4 regions of the Arthrobacter sp. R4 genome follow, and region 3 is predicted to be linked to each of the others. Evidence: riboswitches for the same ligand, from Rfam matches in the RefSeq annotation. Region 3 holds a riboswitch; each other region holds the start of a gene.
The links. A riboswitch is a leader RNA that binds a small molecule or an ion and turns the genes downstream of it on or off. The one in region 3 is predicted to bind thiamine pyrophosphate.

Region 1 (3,663 bases), on a different contig from region 3:
CCCTGGCTCAGGTCCAGGGTGGCTGAAACGTTTCCCCCTATGGGTGCCAGCAGGCCGGCCAGGGTCAGCGCGAACGTGGACTTTCCCGCCCCGTTCGGACCTGTGATGGTGAGCGCCTGCCCGGCGCGGACCTGGGCTGAAAGGCCCTGTTGGACCGGAACCGGAGGGATGGTTTTGAAGCGGCGGCGGCCCGGCCGTTCCCGCGAAACGGCAAGGTCCTCGGCCGCCAGCAGCAGGTCCCCGGAGCCGCCGGAAGCCCGGTTCCGCGTGGCCGGAACAAAGCCGGGAACCCACACACCGGCAGCAATCAGCATGTCCCTCGCCTCGGCGAGGACCCGGTCGGGCGGCCCGTCCAGCAGTACTGCGGGATCAGTTGCGGAGCCTGGCTGCAGCACCACGATCCTGTCCACGAGGTCCTTCCAGACGGACACGCGGTGCTCCACCACAACCAGCGTGGCCCCGGTTTTGTCGAGGCAGCGGCCCACGGCGTCACGGACCTCGAGGACCCCGGTGGGATCCAGGTTGGCCGTGGGCTCGTCCAGGAGGATCAGCCCCGGCCGCATGGCCAGGATGCCGGCGAGCGCCAGGCGCTGCTTCTGCCCGCCGGACAGGGCCGACGTCGGGTGGTCCAGCGGCAGGTGGGAGAGCCCGACGTCGTCAAGCGCCTCGTGCACGCGCGCCCAGATCGCATCGCGCGGCACGGCGAGGTTCTCGGCACCAAAGGCGACGTCGTCGCCGAGCCGGGAGAGGACCACTTGCGTTTCGGGATCCTGCTGCACCAGCCCGGCGCGGCCGCGTCGCTCACGCGGGGACGCGCCGTCGATCCGCAGCGAACCGGATTCGTCGGAATCGCCTGCTTCGCCGTCGTCGTTCACATCCCCCAGCACCCCCGCGAGGGCGTGGAGCAGCGTGGATTTCCCCGCCCCTGACGGGCCCAGCAGGAGCACACGCTCCCCGGGCTTGATGTCCAGGTCCAGGGCGTGGACCGCAGGCCGGGACCGGCCGGCGTGCCGCCACCCCCAACCGCGGGCAGTGACGGCGGCGGGCCGCGTCGTAGCGGCTGTGCCGTCGTCGTAGGCTGCGGGCATTAGGAGAAGACGGGCTCCGACGCAGCCTTGCGGGACGCGAAGGAGCTCAGCACACCCGTCCTGGCCAGGCCGCGGGTGGCGATCCAGGACAGCGCGCCGGCGATGATCGCGCCCGAGATGGCGGTGAATACGATGTACGCGAGCTTGTCACCGGCGGCGTAGGCGATATTCCAGCCCCAGGGGGCGAAGGAGTCGTTCAGGCCGCAGAACAGCCCGGCCGCAGCGCCGGCCAGCAGCGCGATGGGCAGGTTGAACTTCTTGTAGACGAAGATGGCGAAGATGATCTCGGCGCCCAGGCCCTGGACGAAGCCGGAGAACAGCACGGAGGCACCGTACGGCGAGCCCATGATCAGTTCACCCATGGCGGCCACCGTTTCACAGAAGAGCGCGGCGCCCGGCTTGCGGATGATCAGCATGCCCAGCACGGCGGGGATCATCCAGCCACCGGCGATGAGGCCGGTCAGCGGCGGGTAGACGGCGTTCATGGGCGGGGAAACCGCGGCGGCGCCCTGGGACCACGCCCAGAAGATCACGCCGCCGGCGATGGCGATGAGGGCGGCCACCACGATGTCAACGATGCGCCAGGTGTAGCCGGTCTTTTTGATTGCTGCAGTGCTCATGTGATCCTCCTGAGGAACAGGAGGGGAAAGTGTTCCGGCGGTCGGCTTGCCGCCGGTTACCGCACACTTCGAGAACTCGACTCCCTTGCGCCGGTACTAACCGGATCAGGTTCGAGGGTCTGCGGCTGTCCCGCACTCTCAGCGCCCACCTGCGGTTCCCTGGCAATGCCAGTGATGCCCGACGGCGGCGCTCCCCTGTCGTTAATAAAGCTGGTCTTTGAATAATCTGCCCTGATGGGCGTGGTCCAGTTTACACCGCTGGGGCGGTAGATTGTGGGCCATGACTGCCAACAACCCGACTGTGACTGCGTTCAATCCCGACTCAAGGCTGCCCCAGCCATCAGGCCTGCTCGAGGCCCTGATTGACCGGATCGAGGCCGAGATCACCGAGCTGCAGTTTCCGCATTTCACCAAGGACGATTCCCTCAATCTGGGGTTGCTCCTGGTGGAGCTGGGGAAGTCGCGGCGGCTTCCCATCGCGATCGACATCACCAAGGGCGAGCAGGTGCTCTTCCACGTGGCTTTGGATGGCGCCACCCCGGACAACGAGCACTGGGTCAGGGCCAAGCAGCGCACCGCCGCCCGGTATGAGATCCCGTCATTGCTGGTGGGACTCCGCGGCAGGCTGCACGGGGGACGGATCGAGGACCACGGGTGGTTCGACGAATCCACCTACGCACCACACGGCGGCTCCTTCCCGGTGTACGTGGCCGGGGTGGGTGCGGTAGCCACGGTCACCGTTTCCGGGCTGCCGCAGCAGCAGGACCACGACCTCGTGGTGGAGGCCCTGCGCGAAATCCTGGGGTCCATGCGGGCCGAGTAAGCATACCCCGGGCTGGGCTTCCTGATACTCGCGAAGTTGACACGCTCCCCTGACGACACGAGGATGAAGTCTATCCGGAAAGCGTTTTCTCACTGGGTGCAACCGTGGAGGCCGCCGTCAGATCCGGCAGCCTTCAGGAGGGCGGGCATTTGAGCAGCCAGCACACCATCGACCGTCAAGCCCTGGTCCGCCGGCACAACGTGGAGCAGCGGAGCCTTGATCCCCGCAGCCCTGTTTCCGTGGGCAACGGCGAGTTCTGCTTCACCGTGGACCTCACCGGGCTCCAGACTCTCCCGGCCGAGTACCCCGTGGGAGCCCCGCCCGGCACGCTGCTCGGCACGCAGTCCCAATGGGGCTGGCACTCCATCCCCGCGGACGAGGAGTACAGCCTGGCGGGTTCCACGGTTCTGTACGATTCCGCGCGGGGCCCGGTCCCTTACCTGGACATGGTGGGGGACATCGTGGACGGCCGGGAGACCAAGGCGTCCCGCGCCGAGACCTGGCTGCGGGTCAACCCGCACCGCCTGGACCTGGGCCGGATCGGGTTCGCGTGGGAGGACCCCGCCGGGGCGCCACGGCCGCTGACCGCGGCAGACGTCGTCGACCCCGTCCAGATCCTGGACCTCTGGACCGGGACAGTCACCAGCACGTTCAGCCTCCGCGGCCATCCCGTCAGGGTCATCACCGCCTGCCATCCGGACCGGGACCAGATTGGCCTGATCGTGGAGTCCCCGGCCCTCCAGCACGGGCTGGTGGTCACGTTCGCCTTCCCCTATGGGTCCGAGGCGTGGCATGACGCCGCGGACTGGAACCGCCCCGCGGCCCACACCACCACCCTGGCGGGACCGGCGGGCACCTTGGACGGCTTCCAGCACTGGACCGTGGACCGCGACCTGGACGGATCGGGTTACCAGGTGACGGTGTCCGGAAAAGACCTCCGGCTGGACCAGTCAGGCGGGCACGAACTGCTGCTTCGCGCCGCATCCGGGCAGGACGTCCTTGACCTGGCCGTCCAGTTCACCAGCACCGGGCAAGGCGAATGCATCCTGCGCAGCTCTGGCGGCGCACCCTCGACTGGGACTGGAACCGCCGTCGCCCAGGCCTCCCGCGACCACTGGCCGAAGTTCTGGCA
Region 2 (3,663 bases), on a different contig from region 3:
TCGGTGGAGGACTCAGGATCAATAGTGAGGAAATCAATGCCTGTCAGGTCGGCATCAGGCAGTTGCCTTGAGGAGACAGCGGCTTCCGCATCTCGGACGGCGTCGGCAGGGTAGTCGCCCGGTAGCTCCAGCTCGGTCCGCAGCGCACTCAGTGCCTCCTCGAGGGCATTGGTGTGCTCGTGGACATTTGGGGCCAGCCGATGATGTGACACGAAATTCAGGTTAGCCCGATTTCCGCTGATAATGCACGCCATCCCGTCTCCGGGGCCGGAGTCCTAGGCGCCGGCGGTGTCCAGGGCCCGAAGCAGTGCCGCGGCGGCCTCTGCGGGATCGGCGGCTTCGGTGATGGCCCGGACCACAACGATCCGGCGGGCGCCCGCTTCCACTACCTGCTCCACGTTGCCCAGGTCCACGCCCCCAATGGCGAACCAGGGTACCTCTGCCACGCCGGGCACGGACCCCGCCTGTTTGACTGCCCCCGCGGCGTACCTGAGGAGGTCGAGCCCGACGGCGGCCCGGCCGGGCTTGGTGGGGGTGGCCCAGACCGGACCAACACAGAAATAGTCCAGCCCAGTGGGCGCGGCAGTGACTGCGGCCGAGGCCGAGACCGCGCCGTCGATCTGTGAGGTTGTGTGGGTGGACAGACCGATGGCTGCATTGCCGTTCAACAAGGTGCGTGCAGCCTTCAGCGGCAGGTCCTTCTGGCCAATATGGAACACCGGGGCACCTGAGAGCACCGCGACGTCGGCCCGGTCATTGACCGCCCACAGCCGCCCATGGCGCAGGGCGGACTCCTTCAGTACCGCCAGCAGGTCCAGCTCCTCTGCTGCCTCAATCGTCTTGTCGCGGAGCTGGATGATGTCCACGCCCCCGGCGAAGGCCGCATCAACAAAACCGGCGAAGTCACCGCGATCCTTACGGGCATCCGTGCACAGGTACAGCCGGGCATCGCCCAGGGGCGCAGCATGGCTCGTGGAAGGGAGGGGGTTGTTGGCGACGGCAATGCTGTCAGGAAGGGCTGCGTTCATGGAAACCAGAGTAGTTCCTCTAAACTGGGCAGGTACTGCGGGAGCCCGCGGCAGCTGTCATAAAGCGCCGGGCTGAGAGGGCGTCAGAGCCGACCGCTTGACCTGATCCGGCTAGTACCGGCGTAGGGAAGGAACCACATGATCCCGCCAACCGGCAGTCCCTCGGCCGGCGCCCCCAATGACGCTCTCGCCGACCTCTCCGCCGACGTCGCCGTTATCGGCGGGGGTGTGATCGGGCACGGCATAGCCTGGGAAGCCAGGCGCTCGGGCCGTTCTGTGGTGGTCATCGATGATGCCCCCGGTTCCGGCGCCTCCTGGGCTGCGGCAGGCATGCTCGCCCCGGTAAGTGAGTTGCACTACCAGGAGGAAGAACTCCTGGAGCTGATGCTTGAATCGTCCCGGCTGTGGCCGGCCTTCGCGGCGGACCTGGCCCGGGACGTTCCCGGCGATGCAGGGTACCTGCCCACCCCCACGCTGGCCATCGGCGCGGACGCGGCCGACCGCCGTGCGCTGATGAACCTCCGATCAGTCCAGCGGGCCCACGGGCTGGACGTTGAACCACTGACGGTGCGCGAGGCCCGCAGCCGCGAAGCCCTCCTGAGCCCCGCGATCTCCTGCGCCCTGGACATTCCCGCTGACCACCAGGTGGATCCGCGGAAGCTGGTGGCGTGCCTGCGGGAGGCTTTGGCCAGCCACAGGGAGGATTCAGGATCCGCGGTCGCAGGAGCCGAACACGGATTCGCCGTTGCCGACCGTGCGTCGTCGCTGGCCTGGAAAGACGGCCGGGTCGCAGGTGTCCGGCTGGCCGGTGGGGGATCGGTGACCGCCAGGGAAACCATCGTGGCCAACGGGCTCGGAGCGGCGTCGTTGGGCGGGCTGCCCGATGGACTCCAGCTGCCGCTGCGCCCCGTGCACGGCGACATTCTCCGGCTGCGCGTCCCTGAGCATCTCCGTCCTCTGGTCACCGCTACTGTCCGCGGACTGGTCCACGGTGTTCCCGTCTACATCGTTCCAAGGCGTGACGGCACTGTGGTCATCGGTGCCACCCAGCGCGAGGACGCGTTGGCAGCATCCAGTCCGGAGCGCCGCCAGGACGGCACAGGAACGTCGGCTGGCGGCGTCTCGGCAGGCGGCGTCTACCAGCTGCTTCGCGATGCCCAGGTCCTGGTGCCGGCGGTCGCCGAGCTGGAACTGCTGGAAAGTACAGCCCGGGCGCGTCCTGCTACGCCGGATAACGCTCCATTGCTGGGCCGCGTCCACCTCCCAGGGAACCACGGACCGGTGGATGGCCTGATCGTGGCGACCGGTTTTTTCCGCCACGGTGTGCTGTTGACCCCTGCAGCCGCCGCCATCTGCCGGGACCTCATGGATGGACGCACAGACCCGCGCTGGCTCCCGTTCAGTCCGGCCAGATTCTCCACACGCCGCGCCGCCATCCTCCAACCCACCAAGGAAACAGCATGAACATCACCCTCAACGGTTTGCAGCACAGCGTGTCCGACGGCGCGTCAATTACCACCCTGGTCAGCCAGGTCACCGGCCGTCCACTTGCTGCGAATGGGCAGGCCACCGACGGGCAAAAACTGGGTGTGGCAGTGGCACACAACTCCGAAGTAGTACCCCGCAGCCAGTGGTACGTCACGGCACTCGCCGAAGGTGACGACGTCGAACTGGTCACAGCAGTCCAGGGAGGCTGAACCATGACCGAAACCATCAATACCGTTAACCCGACCGGGCACCCGGACGCGCTCGTGATCGACGGCGTCGAGCTCGGCTCCCGCCTGATCATGGGCACCGGCGGCGCGCCAAGCCTTGATGGGCTGGGCGCGGCCCTGCTGGCCTCCGGGACGGAGCTGACCACCGTCGCCATGCGGCGATACTCGCCAGCCGAAACCGGCTCCCTTTTCCAGCTCCTGCTGGACCATGGCATCCGGGTCCTGCCCAACACTGCCGGCTGCTTCACTGCGCGGGATGCCGTGATGACGGCTGAACTGGCCCGCGAGGCGCTGGAAACAGACTGGGTCAAGCTTGAGGTCATCGCCGACGAACAGACCCTCCTGCCGGACGCCGTTGAGCTCGTGGACGCGACTGAACAGCTCGTCAACCGGGGCTTCAAGGTGTTCGCCTACACCAACGACGACCCCGTCCTGGCCCTGCGGCTCGAAAACCTCGGCGCGACGGCGGTCATGCCACTGGGATCGCCCATCGGCACCGGGCTGGGCATCCTCAACCCGCACAACATCGAACTCATCGTGTCCCGTGCGTCGGTGCCCGTGGTGCTGGACGCCGGCATAGGGACTGCCTCGGACGCTGCCCTTGCCATGGAACTGGGTTGCGACGCCGTCCTGCTGGCTACCGCTGTCACACGCGCCCAGAACCCGGCACTCATGGGGGAGGCCTTCAAACACGCTGTGATCGCCGGTAGGCTGGCGAAAGCGGCCGGGCGGATACCGCGCCGTGAGCACGCCCTGGCATCCTCAGCCATGGAAGGCCGGGCAGAGTTCCTCTGACCCGATTCCGCCGCGGCCGGCCACCGGGCGTGCCCTCAAGGATCAACCCGAGGAGCCAGCCGTGGCGGGCACTGAAGACACACTCAGCAGGTCAGCCATCGATGAAGCGCTGGCTGGCCTCCCGG
Region 3 (3,663 bases):
TTCCCAGCTGTACGATGCGTGATCTTCGGCGGTCAGCGGATCACCTCGCCCCGCAACACGACGTGCCGAAGTGAGGCAACTGTGGCGGGGACGCGCCGCGGATCTTCCCTGCAGATCACCACGTCTGCGCTGGCACCCTCGGAGATCCCCTCAGCGCCGAGCCACGTCCGCGCACCCCAGCAGGCAGCATCCAGGGCCGCCGCAGGAGGGAGGCCCGCCCGGTGCAGCGACAGGATTTCGTCGGCGATCCGTCCGTGCCGGATGACGCTGCCGGCATCTGTCCCGGCATAGATCCGCACGCCTGCTTCGAAGGCTTCGTACACGCGCTCGTACCTGCGTTCCCACAGCGCGTGCATGTGCTCGGCGTACCGCGGGAATTTCGCTTCGGCCTGGCGGGCGATGTCCGGGAAGGTGTCGATGTTGATCAGCGTCGGAACGATGGGGACACCCTGGGCGGCGAGCCGGGGAACGTGCCGGGGCAGCAATCCGGTGGCGTGCTCGATGCAGTCGATGCCGGCGTCGAGCATCTGGTCAAGGGTGTCTTCGGCGAAGCAGTGCGCGGTCACCCGTGCGCCCTCGTCGTGGGCCGCCTGCACGGCATCGCGGACGACGGCGTCGGGAAACGACGGTGCGAGGTCTCCGGCGTCGCGGTCAATCCAGTCCCCCACGAGCTTGACCCAGCCATCACCGGCCCTCGCCTGCTTCCGCACGGCCTCCACCAGGCCGTCTGGCTCCACCTCGACGGCGAAATCCCGCAGGTAGCGCCGGGACCGGGCAATATGCCGCCCGGCGCGGATAAGCCTGGGCATGTCGTGACGCTGCTGCAGCCAACGCGTGTCGCTTGCCGCCCCGGCATCACGGACCAGGAGCGTGCCTGCGTCGCGGTCGGTGCGGGCCTGTTCTTCAGCCATCGCATCCGGGACGACGCCGCCGGGTCCCAGGCCAACGTGGCAGTGGGCATCAACGAACCCGGGAAGGACCCAGCCTCCCAGCACAGCATCGGGGGAAGTGGGGGGCCTGTGGAACGTGAGACGGCCGTCGACGGACCAGAGGCCCCGCCGTTCCTCATTCGGTCCGGTGAGCACTGTTCCGCTGAATTCGATGATTCCCGCCATCGGACCAGCCTAATCCGCGCAAGATGGTCAGCCTGTCAAGTCACATCCTCCCCACTTGGACCTGTGGTAGCTTCATCTAGACCACACGGGAGCCCTTGCAGGGGCTGAGATCAGGCTGACGCAGCCTGCGACCGTTGAACCTGTCCGGGTAATGCCGGCGAAGGAAGTGAGTATTCATTGAGTACACCAGAAACACGGCTGATTGCTGCCCAAAATGAGACTGCCAAGGGGAAAGCCGGCACTGAGACCCAGTCGCTGAAATCCCATTCGTTGGCGTTCATCAGTGACGAGGCCACCGGAATCCGGGTTCCGGTAACGGAAATTGCGCTGGAACCATCGCCCAACGGCGAGGCGAACGGCCCTTTCCGGACGTACCGCACCGCCGGCCCTGGGAGTGATCCGGTGGTGGGCCTGGACCCGTTCCGCTCGGAATGGATCGCGGCCCGTGGCGACACCGAGCCCTACAGCGGCCGGGAACGGAACCTGCTCGACGACGGCAAGTCGGCAGTACGCCGCGGCGCAGCCTCCGCAGAGTGGAAGGGAGCACAGCCGGTGCCCCGCCGCGCCGTCGACGGCCGGACAGTCACCCAGATGCACTACGCAAAGCAGGGTGTCATCACCCCGGAGATGCAGTTCGTTGCCCTCCGCGAAAACTGTGACGTGGAACTGGTCCGCAGCGAAGTGGCGGCAGGCCGCGCCATCATCCCCAACAACATCAACCACCCGGAATCCGAGCCGATGATCATCGGCAAGGCCTTCCTGGTCAAGATCAACGCCAATATCGGCAACTCGGCTGTGACAAGTTCCATCGCCCAGGAAGTGGACAAACTGCAGTGGGCAACCCAGTGGGGAGCCGACACCGTGATGGACCTGTCCACCGGCGATGACATCCACACCACGCGTGAGTGGATCATCCGCAACTCCCCCGTCCCCATCGGCACGGTGCCCATCTACCAGGCGCTGGAGAAGGTCAATGGCGAGGCCAACAAACTGACGTGGGAGATCTTCCGCGACACCGTGATTGAGCAGTGCGAGCAGGGCGTGGACTACATGACCATCCACGCCGGAGTGCTGCTGCGCTACGTGCCGCTGACGGCCAACCGTGTCACCGGCATCGTTTCCCGTGGCGGTTCCATCATGGCCGGCTGGTGCCTCGCGCATCACCAGGAGAACTTCCTGTACACCCACTTCGACGAGCTGTGCGAAATTTTCGCCAAGTACGACGTCGCTTTCTCCCTCGGCGACGGGCTGCGCCCGGGAGCGACGGCGGACGCCAACGATGCCGCCCAGTTCGCCGAGCTGGATACGCTGGCTGAACTGACGCAGCGCGCCTGGGAATTCGACGTGCAGGTGATGGTGGAAGGACCCGGCCACGTACCGTTCCACCTTGTCCGGGAGAATGTGGAACGCCAGCAGGAGCTCTGCAAGGGGGCCCCGTTCTACACCCTCGGACCGCTCGTCACGGACATAGCACCCGGCTACGACCACATCACCTCCGCCATCGGGGCCACCGAGATCGCCCGCTACGGCACCGCCATGCTCTGCTACGTCACGCCTAAGGAGCACCTCGGCCTGCCCAACAAGGACGATGTGAAGACGGGTGTGATCACCTACAAGATCGCGGCCCACGCCGCCGACCTGGCCAAGGGCCACCCTGGCGCCCACGAGCGGGACGACGCCCTGTCAAAGGCGCGGTTCGAGTTCCGCTGGCGGGACCAGTTCGCACTGTCCCTGGACCCGGTCACTGCGGAAGCCTTCCATGACGAAACCCTGCCTGCCGAGCCGGCCAAAACCGCCCACTTCTGTTCCATGTGCGGCCCCAAGTTCTGCTCCATGAGGATCAGCCAGGACATCCGGGATGAGTATGGCTCGGCTGAATCCCAGGCAGCCCTGGCGGAGATGGCGGCCGGGATGCGAGAAAAGAGCGTGGAGTTCCTCGCGGCAGGCGGGAAGGTTTACCTGCCTGACCTGGAGGTGCCTTCGCGCTAACGCGTCAGGAGGCCCGGGCTGACCGGCCGCGGCTGACGTCGCCCACGAACGCCCGGATGGCGTGATCGCCTTCCGCCGAATCCTGGGGCCGGTGCCCGCCCGCAGCAATGCGGTGCAGGGCACCGGTTTCGCGGAGGTATCCGGCGATCTCTTCATACAGCGGCTCCCAGCCGCCGGTCAGCACCAGCGTTGGCACACCCGGGACGATATGCAGCGGCGCCTCCCAGGCCGGGGCCTGCAGCCGGAGCCGCCGGGCGGAGCGTCGTTCCTCCTGGGTGGCGGGCTCCTGGAGGTCCGCAGCATAGACGCGGCGGACGAACTCCCGTTGGAAATCCTCGTCACCCAGCTGGTGGCGGACATCAAACAGCGGCTGCATGAGCTCCCGGTGCGCCGCCGTCGCCGGCAGTTCCGCGGTCAACGACAGGCAGGCCGGCTCCACGAGCGTCAGCGAATACACCAGGTCGGGGCGCTCGACGGCGGCCATCATGGCGGAGATCGCCCCTTGGGAATGCGCCACAACGTGGCCACCGGCGGCGCCCCTGCCGTCGTCGGCGAGGGA
Region 4 (3,663 bases), on a different contig from region 3:
TCGCGTACACCACTTGGGAACTCACTTCTCTCGACGTTTATTACTAGATTTGCGTGCGGAACCTGGGCCTATATTTGGCTGGGCTCTCGCTGTGCCTCAACGCCGTGGGGTCGTAACCCAAGTGTTGGCGTAAGCACCGAAGATCTAGAATACGCTAATTTTGCCTTCGGCCGCAAATGAGGCTGGTTCCGGCGGGCTGTCCGTGATAAGCGCCACAAGCGTGCGCAACACTGACAATCCGGAACCGTGCCCGACTATCGTACCGGCTGGATGCGCCGGGGAGCGTCAGGCGTGCAGCCGCGGCGCGTCGAAGAAATCAACTTCGAAACGGCACGACTGGTTGAAAGCGACGACCATGGCAGCACGCTCGTCCTCCGAGCCCCGGCGTCCGGCTTCGTCGGCCAGGGCAATAGCTGCACGGGTGGCCTGCGCGAAGTCCTCGTCGGCGTACGTCCGCAGCCACTCGGCGTACGGGTGGTCCGCCGGGGCGCCCGCAGCAAGGAATTGCGCGTGGAGGGTCTGTCCGACTTCGGCGTAGAGCCAGAAGCAGGGCAGGACCGCTGCCACCAGCACCGCGTAACTGCCCGATGCGGAGGCGGCCAGCAGGTGGTCCACATACGACTTCGTGACAGGACCGAGGACGGGCTCCACGGTTCGCGTACTGAGCCAGGTCCGATGCAGCTCCGATTCAACCTCCAGGCATTGCTGGGCTGATCGGGCCCAAAACAGCTGTGCGGCTTCGGTGGGGGCCAAGGCGCTGGCCCGTGCCAGCACCCGTGAGTACCCATTGAGGTAGATGGCATCCTGGGCCAGGTAGTAGGCGAACTGCTTTTCGGGCAGGCTTCCTGCCACGAGGTTCCGGATGAACTCGAGCTCATAGATGGCGGCGAGGTCTGCGGTGGCCTCCGCACGGAGGAGCTCGGCGAAGCCGCCCTCGCCGAGCTGGGCCGGTTCCAGGGCAGGCCCTGTGGCCGCCTGCAGGTGGTGGAAGTGGTGGACGGGACCGTTTCCCGCACCGACGTCCAGGCCGTCCGAGGACACCAGGGCACCTGCCAGCCAGGGCTTGACGTGCCGCAGTGAGGCCTCCCAGTCCCCCAGGCGGGCCTGTGCCGTTGCCATGGCCGACGAGAGCGAGCAGCCCGTCCCGTGGCTGTTCCGGGTGGGGATCCTGTCCCCCGGAACCTCCACAATTTCCTGGGCAAGCAGTCCGCCGGTATTGACGAGGGCATCCGGGCAGGCGGCGCCGTCGAGATGTCCCCCCTTCACCAGGATGGTGGAGCCGGTGTCCGCCGCCAACCGCCGGCCCTGTTCCAGCGCTTCTGGCCAGGAGCCGGCCTGGGCCTCTCCGAGCAGCATGGCCAGTTCAGCGAGATTGGGCGTGATCAGGTCCGCCAGCGGGAGCAGTCCGCGGAGGGCAGCCTCGGCAGACGCCTGCAGGAGCCTGTCGCCGCTGGTAGCCACCATGACGGGGTCAAGGACTACGACGCCGGGACGCACCTTTTCGAGCCAGCTGCGGACCGCGGCCACCACCTCGGCATCGCCCAGCATGCCGATTTTGACGGCATCAATGGTGATGTCATCGCTCACGGCTTCCAACTGCTGGACCAGGAAGGCGGCCGGCGGTACGTGCACCGCGCGGACGCCCTGAGTGTTCTGCGCTGTCAGCGCGGTGATCGCGGCCATCCCGTAACCGCCAAGGGCTGCGATGCTTTTCAGGTCGGCCTGGATGCCGGCGCCGCCGGACGGGTCAGACCCTGCGATGGACAGCACCCGCGGAACGTCCCGGAGGACCGGGGCCGGCGCTGCCGGGCTGAGTACAGGTGCCAGGGGCAGGACAGTAGTTGAAGACAAGGAAGACATCCCTTCGCCGGTGCTAGCCGGACAGGTTCAACGGGTGTGGATCTCAGCCGGCCCTTGCGCGGCACCCCGTGTCGGTAACCAAGCCTAGCGTTTCAGTGCCCGGCCCGGTGTCAAATGGCCCTGTCGAATGAAGCCGTTAACGCGCGATGCCCGGACGCGCCCCTGCGAAGGGTCGTGTCCGGGCATCCTGGCTGATGTCCTTTGCGGAGGATCAGAGCTCGGAAGCAGGTACTCCTACCCCGAGGATGATGGGCGCCTCTGCCTGTTTCTTGTCGCCTGCGGCCGTTGTGGCCGGCTCAGGCGCCTTGGCCGCGTGGGAGTGGCCGCCGGCTGCTGCGTGCGTTGCCTCGTGGTGTTCTACCGAGGTTGCGTTTGCCGCGCCCTGGGCCCGGCTGGCGCTGCGGTTGCGGCGGGGCCTGCGGGTACGGGACTGCTCAGCGGTGTGGTCTGAGTAATCCTTCTCCTCTACCGCAGCATGCGGCACATCGGTGCTTGGCTGCGGGGCAGCCTGCGCAGGCTCCGGAGCGGCAACGGCGGGCTCGCCGAGGTGCGCGAAGGCTTCAGCGAGCCTGTCGAGCGTCAGGGCCGGCTGCTGCGGCTGGTCTGCCGCGTGCTCCACGAACGGCAGCACCACCTGTTCCCCGCCAAAAGTGAGCACGGCAGCAGGACGTCCGGACGCGTCGGCGTCATGCTGGCGGGCTGTTGCCGGTGCCTGGCCTGTTTGTGCCTGGCCTGTTGCTGCCGGGGCGGCGTGGGCCTGCTCCGTCGTCGTCCGTGCTGCCGCTGCAGCAGGGCTTCCGGCCGCCGCGGCTCCAGCAGCGTGGGCTACCTCGTCGTCGTGCAGGTGCGCTGCGTGCGCCGCCGCGGCGATGTTGGCCAGGGCCAGCCTGGTGGCCTCAGCCTTGGCGTGCCGCTCGGCGTCGCTGGGATCCGGGTGGACTGTGTGGACCTGGACCGGTGCGGACGGTGCCGCCTCCAAGGGAACGCCTCCGCGTCCACGGCGCCGCTTGCGGTCGCCACGTGCACCGGGCTGGCTGTCAGCCCGCTGGCTTTCCGGGCGCTGGTCGGGCCGCGGGGTGTCCGTGCGGTGAGTGTCCGTACGCTGCACGTGGTGTTCGGCAGCCACCGTGTTGGCGCGACGGTGCTCCACGGGATCGTCGTGGGTGACCACGCCGCGGCCGGCACAGGTTTCGCACTGCTCGCCGAAGACCTCCAGCAGCCCGGTGCCCATGCGCTTGCGCGTCATCTGAACGAGCCCCAGGGACGTTACTTCTGCCACCTGGTGCTTGGTGCGGTCGCGGCCCAGGCATTCCACCATGCGGCGCAGGACGAGGTCGCGGTTGGATTCCAGGACCATGTCGATGAAGTCGATGACGATAATGCCGCCGATGTCGCGGAGCCGCAACTGGCGTACAACTTCTTCGGCAGCTTCGAGGTTGTTCTTGGTGACCGTTTCCTCGAGGTTGCCGCCGCTGCCGGTGAACTTGCCGGTGTTGACGTCCACCACGGTCATGGCTTCGGTTCGGTCGATAACCAGCGAACCGCCAGACGGCAGGAAGACCTTGCGTTCGAGTGCCTTATGGATCTGCTCGTCGATCCGCCAGGCCGCGAAGATGTCCTGGTCCTTGGTCCACTTTTCCAGGCGGCCCACCAGATCGGGGGCCACGTACGTGACGTAGGCCTCGATGGTGTCCCAGGCCTCCTCACCGGAGACGATCAGCTTGGAGAAGTCCTCGTTGAAGACGTCCCGAACCACCTTGATGGTGAGGTCCGGTTCGCCGTAGAGAAGTTCCGGGGCAAGGA

Region 1: it holds a riboswitch for thiamine pyrophosphate, as region 3 does, so the genes downstream of both, ACLKOZ_RS19100 (ECF transporter S component) here and thiC (phosphomethylpyrimidine synthase ThiC) in region 3, are expected to answer to the same signal.
Region 2: it holds a riboswitch for thiamine pyrophosphate, as region 3 does, so the genes downstream of both, thiO (glycine oxidase ThiO) here and thiC (phosphomethylpyrimidine synthase ThiC) in region 3, are expected to answer to the same signal.
Region 4: it holds a riboswitch for thiamine pyrophosphate, as region 3 does, so the genes downstream of both, ACLKOZ_RS06095 (bifunctional hydroxymethylpyrimidine kinase/phosphomethylpyrimidine kinase) here and thiC (phosphomethylpyrimidine synthase ThiC) in region 3, are expected to answer to the same signal.

What each region holds. Positions count from the first base shown of each region.
Region 1 covers NZ_JBLWIJ010000032.1:123,825-127,487, forward strand. Annotated here, with positions in the region: gene ACLKOZ_RS19095 (ABC transporter ATP-binding protein) at 1-1,088, opposite strand, end outside; gene ACLKOZ_RS19100 (ECF transporter S component) at 1,088-1,708, opposite strand; TPP riboswitch at 1,773-1,915, opposite strand; gene ACLKOZ_RS19105 (heme-degrading domain-containing protein) at 1,989-2,531, shown strand; gene ACLKOZ_RS19110 (hypothetical protein) at 2,681-3,663, shown strand, end outside.
Region 2 covers NZ_JBLWIJ010000017.1:246,673-250,335, forward strand. Annotated here, with positions in the region: gene ACLKOZ_RS12705 (RNB domain-containing ribonuclease) at 1-212, opposite strand, end outside; gene thiE (thiamine phosphate synthase) at 276-1,028, opposite strand; TPP riboswitch at 1,056-1,174, shown strand; gene thiO (glycine oxidase ThiO) at 1,167-2,492, shown strand; gene thiS (sulfur carrier protein ThiS) at 2,489-2,725, shown strand; gene ACLKOZ_RS12725 (thiazole synthase) at 2,729-3,538, shown strand; gene ACLKOZ_RS12730 (4a-hydroxytetrahydrobiopterin dehydratase) at 3,600-3,663, shown strand, end outside.
Region 3 covers NZ_JBLWIJ010000033.1:88,666-92,328, reverse strand. Annotated here, with positions in the region: gene ACLKOZ_RS19465 (amidohydrolase family protein) at 33-1,115, opposite strand; TPP riboswitch at 1,191-1,298, shown strand; gene thiC (phosphomethylpyrimidine synthase ThiC) at 1,293-3,104, shown strand; gene ACLKOZ_RS19455 (alpha/beta fold hydrolase) at 3,109-3,663, opposite strand, start outside.
Region 4 covers NZ_JBLWIJ010000010.1:60,792-64,454, reverse strand. Annotated here, with positions in the region: gene rplU (50S ribosomal protein L21) at 1-13, opposite strand, end outside; gene ACLKOZ_RS06095 (bifunctional hydroxymethylpyrimidine kinase/phosphomethylpyrimidine kinase) at 286-1,860, opposite strand; TPP riboswitch at 1,843-1,939, opposite strand; gene ACLKOZ_RS06090 (Rne/Rng family ribonuclease) at 2,072-3,663, opposite strand, start outside.